DNA from 4 places in the Erwinia persicina genome. Region 4 is predicted to be linked to each of the others. Evidence: predicted binding sites of a transcription regulator. Region 4 holds the regulator's gene; each other region holds the start of a gene.
The links. The regulator Fur, encoded in region 4, represses iron uptake genes when iron is present. The targets are predictions, from matches to a motif close to ATAATAATGAGAACNACTATCAA.
Positions count from the first base shown of each region.

Region 1: fepD (Fe(3+)-siderophore ABC transporter permease) is a predicted target of Fur. The motif match lies at 1,206-1,228, and genes of this name have one in related genera.
Region 2: K6L24_RS07925 (TonB-dependent siderophore receptor) is a predicted target of Fur. The motif match lies at 1,926-1,948, and genes of this name have one in related genera.
Region 3: K6L24_RS11195 (TonB-dependent receptor domain-containing protein) is a predicted target of Fur. The motif match lies at 1,683-1,705, and genes of this name have one in related genera.

Region 1 is NZ_CP082141.1:1,755,283-1,758,424, reverse strand. It holds gene fepG (iron-enterobactin ABC transporter permease) at 1-91, opposite strand, end outside; gene fepD (Fe(3+)-siderophore ABC transporter permease) at 154-1,179, opposite strand; gene entS (enterobactin transporter EntS) at 1,350-2,621, shown strand; gene fepB (Fe2+-enterobactin ABC transporter substrate-binding protein) at 2,683-3,142, opposite strand, start outside.
Region 2 is NZ_CP082141.1:1,772,018-1,775,159, reverse strand. It holds gene K6L24_RS07925 (TonB-dependent siderophore receptor) at 1-1,715, opposite strand, end outside; gene K6L24_RS07920 (TonB-dependent siderophore receptor) at 2,168-3,142, opposite strand, start outside.
Region 3 is NZ_CP082141.1:2,471,801-2,474,942, reverse strand. It holds gene K6L24_RS11205 (LLM class flavin-dependent oxidoreductase) at 1-1,008, shown strand, start outside; gene K6L24_RS11200 (GNAT family N-acetyltransferase) at 1,083-1,562, shown strand; gene K6L24_RS11195 (TonB-dependent receptor domain-containing protein) at 1,816-3,142, shown strand, end outside.
Region 4 is NZ_CP082141.1:3,322,503-3,325,644, forward strand. It holds gene ybfE (LexA regulated protein) at 1-89, shown strand, start outside; gene fldA (flavodoxin FldA) at 231-761, shown strand; gene fur (ferric iron uptake transcriptional regulator) at 1,156-1,599, shown strand; gene K6L24_RS15265 (beta-N-acetylhexosaminidase) at 1,657-3,142, opposite strand, start outside.

The sequences.
Region 1 (3,142 bases), 1.6 Mb from region 4:
GCAGCGTCAGGTTAACCCACATCACCCGGGATGACAGGCGCAGATTCAGCCAGCCGTCCGGGCGCCCTATTATTAACGTTCTGCTGTGCATGCAGATCTCCCTTAAAGCCCGGGTTCAACTCAACCAGGCTGCAAAATGGCAGGTAACAAAGCCTAATGCCTGCGCTGACGGACCAGCCAGATCAGGACAGGTGCCCCAATCAGGGCGGTGACAATCGACACCCGTAATTCGCCCTGCGCCATAAACCGCCCGGCAATATCGGCGGTGAGCAGCAGCACCGGGGCCATTAAAAATGAATAGATCAGTATCCAGCGCTGGTCGGCCCCCACCCACCAGCGCGCCACATGAGGCACCATCAGGCCGACAAAACCAATCGGCCCCACCAGCGCGGTAGACGATCCGCAGAGCAGCATCACCGCCAGCAGCGCCAGCAGGCGGATCAGCACCACCCTTGTGCCCAGCGCGGCGGCAATGTCCTCGCCCATGCTCAGGCTGTTCAGCGAACGCGATACTGCCAGCGCCAGCACCGCTCCCGCTACAATCGCCGGAGCAACAATAAGCAGATTATCCATTGTGCGGATATCCAGGGTTCCCGCCTGCCAGAAGCGCAGCTGATCAAAGGTTTGCGGATTCAGCAGCGACAGTGAGGAGGTCAGTCCGCCCAGTACCGCACTCAGCGCTACCCCTGCCAGCGTCAGGCGGACCGGATTCACCCGTCCCCCGCTGAGGGTACCAATAGCCCAGACGGCAACACTGGCAATCAGCGCGCCGCCCCAGGCAAACCCCAGCCAGCCGGCCATACCGCTGACGCCAAACAGGGTGATGCCCACGGCCATGGCAAAGCTGGCTCCGGCATTAACACCCAGTATGCCGGGGTCGGCCAGCGGATTGCGCGTCAGCGCCTGGATCACCGCCCCGGCACCGCCCAGCGCCAGGCCGACCAGGATCCCGGCCAGCGTGCGCGGCAGGCGGGCATTGAGAATGATGATGCTGTCAGCACTGGTCAGCTGACCGGACAGGCTCTGCCACACCACCGCTGGTGCAATGGATTTGGCCCCCAGCATCAGGCTTGCCAGGCTGACGGCCGCCAGCAGGCCCAGGCAGATAATGACACCCCCGGCGCGTGAAATGCCTGCCGGCAGTGGAGTGGTACGAGGGGAAGCGTGCTGCAATGACATCCCTGACAGATCCTCCATACATGCAAATGAATATGAGTATTATTATCATTAACGTTACTAACCAAATATGTTACCATGCGCACCGCCAGAAAAACATCGGCATCCTTACGCGCCGCACCGGACAGCGTTCCGGTCGCCAGGCACCGGCCCATCAACACACATGGACACTCATGGCTAAGCCCTCCATCCTGCTTGATTTCAGTCTGCTGAAAAATAACGCCCCTTTCCGCGCCATCTTTTGTGCCCGCATGCTGTCCGTCTTCTCGCTGGGCATGCTGGCCGTCGGCGTGCCGATCCAGATCCAGGCAATGACCGGCTCCACCCTGCAGGTGGGGGTCGCGGTGATGCTGGATGGGGTCGGTATGTTTATTGGCTTAATGCTCGGCGGTATCCTTGCGGACCGCCTTGACCGGCGTAAGCTGATCCTGTTTGCCCGCGGTACCTGCGGTATTGGCTTTGCCGCCCTGAGCCTCAATGCGTTTCTTCCCGCACCGTCGCTGTGGGCGCTGTATGTGCTGGCGGCGTGGGATGGCTTCTTTGGTGCGCTGGGGATGACGGCACTGATGGCGGTGATCCCGCTGCTGGTTGGCCGGGAAAACCTCGGTGCGGCAGGGGCGCTGAGTATGGTGACCGTGCGCCTCGGGGCGATCCTCTCCCCGGCGATTGGCGGGGTGATCATTGTCGCCGGTGGCGTCGGCTGGGCGTTTGCCGTTGCTGCCGTCGGCACGCTGGCCACGCTGATCCCCCTGGTACGCCTGCCGACGATGAAACCGGACGCGCAGGAGCCGGAACACCCGCTGCGCGCGCTGGCCAGCGGCATTCAGTTTGTCTGCCGGCAGAAAGTGGTGGGTTCCGTGGTGCTGTTGGGCATGCTGGTCAGCATTGTTGGCGCGGTGCGCATCCTCTTTCCGGCGCTGGCCATCAGCTATCACGCGGATGCCTCCGCCATTGGGCTGATGTACTCCGCCGTCCCGCTGGGGGCGATGATCGGTGCCTTTACCAGCGGCTGGGTACCGCGTCACGGACGGCCGGGGATTCTGGTGCTGGTCAGCGCCACCTGCGCGTTCCTGGCGATTGCTTCACTGGGGCTTTACAGCCACTTTATTCCTGCCCTGCTGGCCCTGGTGGTATACGGCTACTGCAATGCCATTGCTTCGCTGCTGCAATATATGCTGATTCAGCACCATACGCCTGACCACCTGCTGGGGCGCGTCAACAGTCTGGGTACCGCTCAGGATGTGACGGGAGATTCCGTGGGGGCGCTGGGCCTGGGCGTATTAGGTAAGCTGTTTACGCCGGTGGTGAGCGTGCTGTCGTTCGGTGCGGCAGCGGCCGGGGTCGCGCTGGTGCTGGCCGGCCTGGTAGGGACACTGCGGCGGGCAACGCTGACGTCAGAGCCCTCTGCCCCGTCGGAGGCGTCAGAGCCGGTAACCCATTCGTAACCGGCATCATCTGACAGGGGCCGGCCGGGCAAACAGGCGGGCCTTCTGTCAAACGGCCCGCTTAGCGGGCTTTAAAGTGCCGTTCAATACTGTCCAGCATATTGCTGGCACTGAAGTAATCGAGGCGGAAGGTATCCGGCCCCATCGCATACACCTGGTTATTTTTTACTGCGGTAAGATGCTCCAGGAACGGATTCGCCCGTACCCTGCCTACCGTGGCATCATCTGCGGCAAACAGCAGCAGACTTTTCCCGGTCAGTCCTGCCGCCATATTTTCGCCTGACAGCTGAATAATATCGTTACGCTTGCCCATGCTGGTGCCACCGTGTACGTCTGCGGGTGGCATCGCCAGCGTAAAGCCCAGCGCCGACAGCAGCTTGCCCTGCGCAGACGCCTCCGTCCACAGGTTCAGGCCGCGGCCGTCTTCGTAGTAAACCAGCGCCGAGACCGGCTGCGGCGGTAACGCAATCGACTGTTTGACCGCCTGCACCCGCTGTTCGAAACGGTCAATCACCGCACTG
Region 2 (3,142 bases), 1.6 Mb from region 4:
ACCTTACCAATCTGCTCGTTATACTTGGTTACCGGGTTAACGGAGGTGATATTTTTCTGCGTAATATCAAACACGGAGACGGTCATCACCGTATTCGAGCCCACAGGCTGGAACTTCACCCCCAGCTCGGTCTGCTCACCGGTCGTCGGTTTGAACGGATCGCTTCCCGGCTCTCCGGTGCTGAGGTTCGGCTCAAACGAGGTGCTGTAACTGACGTAAGGCGACAGCCCGTTATCAAAGGCATACAGCAACCCGGCGCGACCGGTCAGCTTATTGTCGTTCTGCTTCTCATCGGTGGCGGACAGACGGTTAACCGTGCGGATCTGGGACCAGTCATTCCGGCCGGAGAGCACCAGGTTCCAGTGATTCCACTCCATCTGATCCTGCAGATAAACGCCCACCTGGTGTAGCTGCTTCAGCGTATTACTGCTGACGCTCATATCACCCTCGTCCACGTCCACCCGGGTCGGGTTCGCCCAGTCAAGCTGATACTGGCTGGAGGTGTGACGGGACAGAGTGCTGGCAACACGGCTCCAGCGATAATCCAGCCCGCCCAGCAGCGTATGCCCGACGTCACCGGTCGCAAACAGCCCTTTCAGGTGGTTATCCACCCCCACTTCGTTGGTCATCACCGTTTCGTGCTGGGGGCGACGCTCAATAGTGTGATCGTTCACCGGAGAACTGGTGGTGTAGACCATATATTTATAGTCTTCATCACGATGGGTGTAACGGAGGTTCTGGGTGAACGACACGGCCTCATTGAAACTGTGGTCAAATTCATAGCCCACGGACGCCTGCTCCCGCCGGTTGCCGTAGTAATTCGGGTCGTTGATATTGAAATCATACGGAATATAGCCGGTGCTGGCCGCTTTCAGCGTCCCGGCCATCGGCAGGAAGTTGCGCGAACCGGCTTTCGGATCGTTCTGGTAGCTGGCGAGCAGGGTGAAACTGGTGTCGGCATCCGGCAGCCAGGTGATGGCAGGGGCAATGGCTACGCGCTCCTGCTTATTGTTTTTGACGTCTTCATGCCGGGTGCTGGCGATGCCGTTCAGGCGATAGTACAGCGTGCTGTCGTCGTCCAGCTGACCGCCGAAGTCAAAGGCAGCTTCCCCCTGATGATGATTACCGCTACTGAGCTGCACTTCACGCACGGTTTCCGCGGTTGGCCGCTTGCTGGTCATCACCACCAGCCCGCCGGGGCTGACCTGTCCGTATAACACGCCTGCCGGGCCATGGACCATCTCCACGCGCTCTAACAGCCACGGGTCGATTTGCCCTGCGCCACCGCTGGAGCTGGAGAGGCCGTAGTGCAGGCCATCCAGCAGTTTCGGCGCATAGCGAAAGCCCCGGCTGATAATTTCGTCGTTACGATTGGAGTTACCGCGGTAATTAGTGACCACGCCGCTGGTGTAGCTCAGTGCATCAGACACCGAAGCGGCCGCCTGGTCATCCATCTGTTCGCGCGTCACGACAGAGATCGACTGCGGCGTTTTGCGCAGCGGCGTGGCCGTTTTGGTGCCTGCCGCACTCTCCTTTGCCACCAGCCCGCTGCTACGTCCGGTGACGCTTTCACGGGTTTCTGCCGTCACGGTCAGGGTATTTTCTGTGGCGGCCTGAGACACCGGTACGCCCACCAGCGCTGAAGCCACTAACAGGCGCAAACTGGCCTTGCCGGAGGTTACTGCCACACCAGGTCGTACCTGGGCTTTCATCATTTTAGTCATGAATTGTCATCTCGTCTGAAACAGCCTTGTCTGCGAAAAGCACCGGTAAAGCCCACCCATCCATTAATATTTCTGACTGGCGAGGGCTGAATCCCAGCGTGGCGCGAGTCATGCCTGCCCGCACTCACCCCGCGATCAGGGTAAAAAACCTGACAAAATACAGCGTTATCGCGGCATTAAGCGAAGTTGCGATGCATAGTAATGCAAATGTAAATCACTCTCAATAGCATTTGCATTAGCTTTGCTTACCTTCGCACCGCCCCCGTCCTCACCGGTAAATGCAACGACATGTAAAATAAAGAAAATTAACGTGTCAAAAGAGAGATGATCTTTGCGCGCGCCGGAATGCGAAAACTGCGGGGCAACAGACAGAGGACAGGTAAAAAAAAGCCACCCCGTTGGGATGGCTGAATGAGGAGGCTAAACGCTGGTCTGAGCGGGGATTACCAGCGGTAGTTAACGGAGGCGACAAACGTCCGCCCTGCCCCATAGAAGCAGGCATACTGACCGGCACAGGATGAAACGTAGTGCTTATCCGTCAGGTTTTGCGCATTAAACTGCAGCGTAGTACCTTTCAGCGCCGTAACGGCCTGGCCCAGATCATACTTCACCATCGCGTCATACAGCGTGTAATGCGGCACAGTGTACTCGCCAATGTCATCCCCAGGTGCTTTCCCGACATAGCGAACCCCGGTGCCGACAGTCAGGCCATTCAGTGCGCCGTTCAGGAAGCTGTAGCTGCCCCAGGCCGACGCTGCATGGCGTGGAATGGCGTTCGGGCTGTGGCCCACTTCATCCGGGTCAGTGGACCTTTTGGTCACCACGTCGGTGTAGGTATACGCCGCGATCAGCTTAATTTCCGGGGTGGGCTGGATATGCAGTTCGGTTTCCACCCCCTGAGAATTCACCTTACCAATCTGCTCATAGGCGTTAGTCAGACGGTTGTAAGAGGAGACGTTCTTCTGGTTAATATCAAACCAGGAAACGGTCATCATGGCATCGACGCCTTTCGGCTGGAATTTCACCCCGACTTCGGTCTGTTCCCCGGTCGTCGGCTTCAGTGGGTCAGCCCCCGGTGCGGCCTGTTCCAGCACCGGCTCAAACGAAGTGCTGTAGCTGACATAAGGGGAGATGCCGTTATCGAAGGCGTACAGCAGACCTGCACGACCGGTAAAGGCGCTGTCGTTATAGGTGATATCCGATCCGCCGGTGGTCAGATCCTGATTGCGCACCTGAGACCAGTCGTTACGACCGGACAGCAGCAGGTTCCAGTTATTCCATTCCAGCTGATCCTGCAGATACACGCCGTACTGATTCAGGGTCTTTTTGTTATTGGTCGCCAGCGCTAACAGACTTTCATCCACGTCCACGCGGCTCTGGGTCCTCCAGTCCATCGGGTAGCTGCTGCCGTAGTCCCG
Region 3 (3,142 bases), 850 kb from region 4:
CTGGCATCGCTCGATCTGTTAAGCAACGGGCGTGCGGGCTGGAATGTGGTGACCTCCCCGCTGGCCGGTTCGGCACGTAACTTTGGTAAAGATCACCCTGAGCACAGCCAGCGCTATGAGATCGCCCGTGAGTATATTGAAGTCGTACAGGGACTGTGGGACTCCTGGGAAGAGGGGGCGTTCATTCGCGATCGGCAGAGCGGCGAGTTCTTCGACGCCAGCAAACTGCATAAGCTGAATCACCAGGGCGCACATTTTTCAGTGGAAGGCCCGCTGAATATCCAGCGCTCTGCGCAGGGCCAGCCAGTGATCTTCCAGGCCGGCGCGTCGGCATCAGGTATCCGGCTGGCCGCCGCCTCGGCGGATGCGGTGTTTACCAATGCGCGCACGCTGGAAGAGGCCCGAACCTATGCCACTGAGCTTAACCGGCAGGTGCAGCAGCAGGGCCGCTCCCCGGTAGGGATTTTCCCCGGGATCAATCCGATCGTTGGCGCAACGGCGGCAGAAGCAGAAGAAAAATACCGCTATCTTCTGTCACTGCTGTCGCTGGAGCAGGCGCTGAACTATCTTGGCCGCTTCTTCGACCATCATGACTTCAGCCAGTACGATCCGGACGGCCCGTTCCCGGAACTGGGTACGCTGGGAGAAAACAGTTTCCGTTCCACCACCGATCAGATAAAGCGCCTGGCGGCAGAAGAGCAGCTGACGCTGCGCGAAGTGGCGTTCCGCACCACGCTGCCGAAGGGGGAGTTCTTTGGCACGCCGGAGCAGGTGGCAGAAACCTTTATTCGCTGGGTGGAACAGGGCGGCGCCAGCGGATTTATCCTCTGCGGTCCGGTGCTGAATGAAGCGCTGGAGGATGTGGTGCGCCATGTGCTGCCCCTCCTTGAAGCCCGTGGTTACTGGCACAAGGATGATACCCATGTCACCCTGCGCGATCGGCTGGCTATCCCGGCCCGGCCTAACCGTTACAGCCTGGCACGTGAACATTTACGCCAGGCGGGCTAGGGGATTTCCACTTCAGTCAGCGGGATGAAGCGGTTATGCTGACGGTTATCAACCGTCACCTAAAGGGAATCATCATGACTATCGTTATCCGCCGCGCAGAGCATCAGGACGCTAAACTGATCCTCGCGATGATCGCCGAGCTGGCCGAGTATGAAAAAGCGCTGCACGAAGTGGTGGCCAGCCAGCAGGATATTGAGCATTCACTCTTCGCGCCCGAATCGCACACTGAGGCGCTGATGTGTGAGGTGGATGGCGAACCCGCCGGGTATGCCGTGTTTTTTACCAGCTACTCAACCTGGCTGGGAAAAAACGGTATCTACCTGGAAGATCTCTACATCAGCCCACGCTTTCGCGGACAGAAAGCCGGAAAAATGCTGCTGCGGCACATTGCGCAGCTGGCGGTATCCCGCGGCTGTGGTCGTCTGGAATGGAGCGTGCTGGACTGGAATCAGCCGGCCATCGACTTCTATAAAAGCATCGGTGCTGCGCCCCAGGATGAGTGGGTACGCTACCGCATGGAAGGTCAGGTGCTGACGGACTTCGCGGAGTCCTGATCGCTTTTTCGTCCGACCACATCGCCAAAAGGCACCCCGGATGGGGTGCCTGTTTTATTTCAGCATCAGAGACAGCGGGTATTATGTTGCAATAAATTGACTTTTTTTGTCATATTATGATTGATAATGATTATCATTTGTATATGATGTCGCAAATTATAACGCTTTTTGCCCTGCCTGCAGGGCCTTGTTCGTTGATATTTCTGAAGCTGTTGTTGAGCGAATACCAATAAAAACATCGCAGGTATTTCGCATGATTAAGTTTTCATCCCCTCAGGGATTACTGCACACCTCACTCGTGGCAGGGACCCTGCTCAGCGTGACCCTCTCCGGCAGCGCAGCCGCCGATAGCGACCGTAACGCGGTGACCGCCAAAGCCCGGCAGCAGAATGCAGCCACAACGCCTGACGACGACGCGGTGATGACCGTGCTGTCGCCCGTGGTAAAAAATGTGGCCGGCAGTTCGGTGACCCTCAGTGCCGCAGAGATGCAGCAGCGCGGTGGCAATGATTTTGGCTCCATCATGCGCTACCAGCCGCTGATCGGTGCGGTAGGCAGCAGTGGTGGTTCTTCCACCGGGAAAAGTGGCTTCGATCGCGGTGGTTACACCGGCTATAACATTCGCGGGCTGGAAGGCAACCGCGTTGCCCTCGACGTCGACGGGATCCCTCAGCCTGAGGCCACCGGGCGCAGCTATGCCAGCCGTGCCGGGGTTAATACCTTCGGGATCGGGCGTGACTACATTGACCCGTATCTCTACGGTCGCGTTGAGATCGAATCCGGTGCCACGGCCACACAGCGCGCCAATACCGCGCTGGGCGGCACCGTCTCCTTCCTGCCCAAATCTGCTGATGATTATCTCACCCCGGATAAGCACACGGCCTTCGGCTTCCAGAGCGATTATGACTCCGCCAGCCGCAGCTGGCATAACGGCATTACCGCCGCTGCCGGAGATGACACGCTGCGTGGCCTGGTGGTGTACAGCCGCCGTGATGGCCAGCAGACGCGTAATAACAGCGATGAGTTTGACGCTTACCCGGCCAACTGGCACTCCGATGCGCTGTTAACCTCGGGCATCTGGCAGCCGAACGACGAGCATAAGCTCACCGGTACGGTCGACTTCTACAGCAAAGTGAATCACACCCATTACGACAGCTGGAACAATAGCGGCACGGCTATTGACGGCACTGCCAGCCAGCAGAGCAATACCCGGCGCTGGGGCATGAGTCTGAAAGATGAGTGGACGCCTGCCAGCGCGTGGATCGACAGCCTGAGCAATAAGATTTACTACCAGCATACGGAAGCGCACGACAACACGCTGATGCCGTTAGCGACCGGTGGCGCGATGCAGCGCGTTTACTCTGACTACAATGTCAACACCTGGGGCTATGAGGCACAGCTGACAAAAAACCTGGGCCGTCACGATCTGCTGGCCGGGATCAACGGACGCCTCTCGGAAACGGAACGTCCGTTCAGCCAGTCACCGGCACAGAGCGGTACGGGCATGACCACCAAGCCCGAGGGCGACAGCCGCACCCTGGTGCTGGGTGCCTTTGTGCAGGACAGTATTCTGTTTGACC
Region 4 (3,142 bases):
TGAATCAGCTGGCTTTCGAGCGTAATATGAGCCGAAGTGAGCTGATTGAAGAGATGCTGCTGGCACAGCTGCAAAGCCATCAGCCCTGATTCTTTCGGGGGGTGAGCACTCAGCGACAAAACCAGCAGTATTACTCATTTATCCGCTTACGGCGGTCTGTTATCATTAACGATATCTGCTAAAAAATCAGCAGTCACCATATCATTAAGATTCAAGAGGTTATTAAGCTCATGGCACTCGTCGGCATTTTCTTTGGTAGCGATACAGGCAATACCGAAAACATTGCAAAAATGATCCAGAAGCAACTGGGGAAAGATGTTGCAGAAGTTCGTGATATTGCTAAAAGCAGCAAAGAAGACCTTGAAGCCTTTGATATTCTGCTGCTGGGCATCCCGACCTGGTACTACGGTGAAGCACAGTGTGACTGGGATGACTTCTTCCCGACGCTGGAAGAGATCGACTTCAACGGTAAACTCGTGGCCCTGTTCGGCTGTGGCGATCAGGAAGATTACTCGGAGTACTTCTGTGATGCGATGGGCACTATCCGTGACATCATTGAGCCGAACGGTGCCGTCATTGTTGGCCACTGGCCGAGTGAAGGCTATCACTTCGAAGCCTCTAAAGGCATGGCAGATGACACCCACTTCCTTGGCCTGGCCATTGATGAAGACCGTCAGCCGGAGCTCACCAACGAGCGTGTTGAGCAGTGGGTAAAACAAATTTCAGATGAACTTCAGCTGCAAGACATTATCGAAGCATAGCTATAACAGCTTGATGTGGGAGGTATCTCACATCAAGTGAGTGGTTTTTCCTATAGAAGTAATAGATACATATTTGTAACTTTCATCTGCAAAACTGTACAATAACCCCATCGGTTACCCGCTTTCTCAGCGCAAGCCCCATTATTGAGGACGTGAGTCGCCCTAAGGGCGATGAGATGAGGCAGATCGAGATGTTAAACCAACATAATCCGGGCGCGCGCTTCCCTGGATGTAACGACACTTATCCTTACATCCCTTGCGGTTTCAGGCATCCCTTTTGGTTTTCATTTCGAATTATCAGTTCTATACTGAAACGCACTCATTTTTAGCGCCGACCGATGTTCAGGGCTTTTCAGCCACTAAGTGACTCGCAAAGTAACAGGACAATATCCGCATGACTGACAATAACACCGCATTAAAGAAGGCCGGCCTGAAAGTCACGCTTCCCCGACTGAAAATTCTGGAAGTGCTTCAGGAACCAGAGGGCCATCACGTCAGTGCGGAAGACTTGTACAAACGCCTGATTGATATGGGCGAAGAAATTGGTCTGGCTACGGTTTACCGTGTCCTGAACCAGTTCGATGACGCGGGGATCGTTACCCGCCACAACTTTGAAGGCGGTAAATCCGTTTTCGAACTGACCCAACAGCACCACCACGATCACCTGATCTGCCTGGACTGCGGTAAAGTCATTGAGTTTAGAGACGAATATATTGAGGAGCGTCAGCGTGAAATCGCTACGCGTCATGGTATTAAACTGAGCAACCACAGCCTGTATCTTTATGGCCACTGTTCGCTGGGTGATTGCCGTGAAGACGAGACTCTGCACGATAAGTAATCTGATCGACTGAATGCAAAAACCGATGGCCCTGCCATCGGTTTTTTTATGCCTGTCTTACAATGATTCCTGTCGGCTGAAGCGCTGCCCATCCGGGCTTACCGCTCTAATCTGCACGTCTCCGGTTACCGTTGGTAGGTTTTGTCTGTCGTAATACTGCCAGCGCTTTCCGCCGTCGGTGCTGAACTGCATCTCTAAACCAGGGAAGGCCGTGTTAGCTTCAAGTTTGCCAGCCACAATGCGTGCGCCTGGCACCGGTAAACGATAGCTGATGCCATGCTTATCGAGTTTAGCCAGCTCTCGCTGACCAAGAATATTGGCGAATCGCTGCCAGTCATCGTGTAAAGCACGCTGGTCAATCCATTGCGTTTCACCGCCCCGATACTCTTTGCCAGCTTGATAATCCTGCTCCCAAGCCGCACGATGCCAGGAGCGCTCTGCTGCAGAGAACATACGCGGGTAGATCATAGACTCCATCTGGTCATCAGTGCGTACAGTCTCACTCCACAACTGTGCCGACATACCGGTTGCACCAGGCCATGGTTTGTCAGATTTCGCATTGAAGAACTGACCGTCACGATCAACAGAAGTTTCTGCATTTTGTGGCATATTATCCGGCGCAAAACTGAACATTTTACGTTCATCATTATAACGAGTGCCCCAGTAATAGCCCCTTTCGAGTGGATTCACCTCAGACGGGAAATCCATATAGAGATAGTCTGGGTTTGAAACAATCACCTGATAGCCTTTGTTCGCCCAGTCATTCACCGTGTCGAAGCCACCCCAGTAAAGCGTATCCCAAAAATTTACCGCAACTTCAGGCGTAGCGAACGCATGGGCATCCTGGGCATTTTTCAAACCATCCTGCCAGGCCTGCATTCGCTCAATACCGTGTTTTTTGACTAATTCACTGACCTTCAAAGCAAAATAGCTCGGAAGATGCCCCAGATCGCTGACCTTACCTGATGCAATCATGGCCTGACAAACCTGGGACTTCGCCCACGGCTGATCTTCCCTGCTGAGATCAAGCTGACCTTTACCCGCCTCAGGGTGTTTGATATCGGTATAGCCAACACCAAGACGAATATTTTTTGCTTCATCCCCCCCAAAGTGCCAGCTACGCAGTGGCTGCCCGGCTTCGCGGTGCATAAGCTGAATTTCACTGATGACCTTATTAGCAAAATGCAGTGAGGAAGTCAGGCATGGGTTCAGATAGCTGGTCCGGTCATAAAGTTGTACCGACGTAGTATTGGAGTTATCTCCTGGATCGACCAGACGGTACTCTGACGCTTCTTTTGCACGGCCAGCGTTCATCAGGTGCTGATAACGCGCTTCCATGGCGATCACGGCAGCGCGGGCATGGGCAGGCATATCGACTTCTGGCAATACCTGGATACCGCGTGCTTCAGCAAATTTCACAATCTCAATGTAGTCGTCACGGCTGAAGTAGCCACTTCCGTTATTATCGCTGAACGGCCCTGAGCCTAACTGCGGTAACAGACAACGCTGTTCTTTGAGGTCGTGACAGCGTCGGCTACCCACT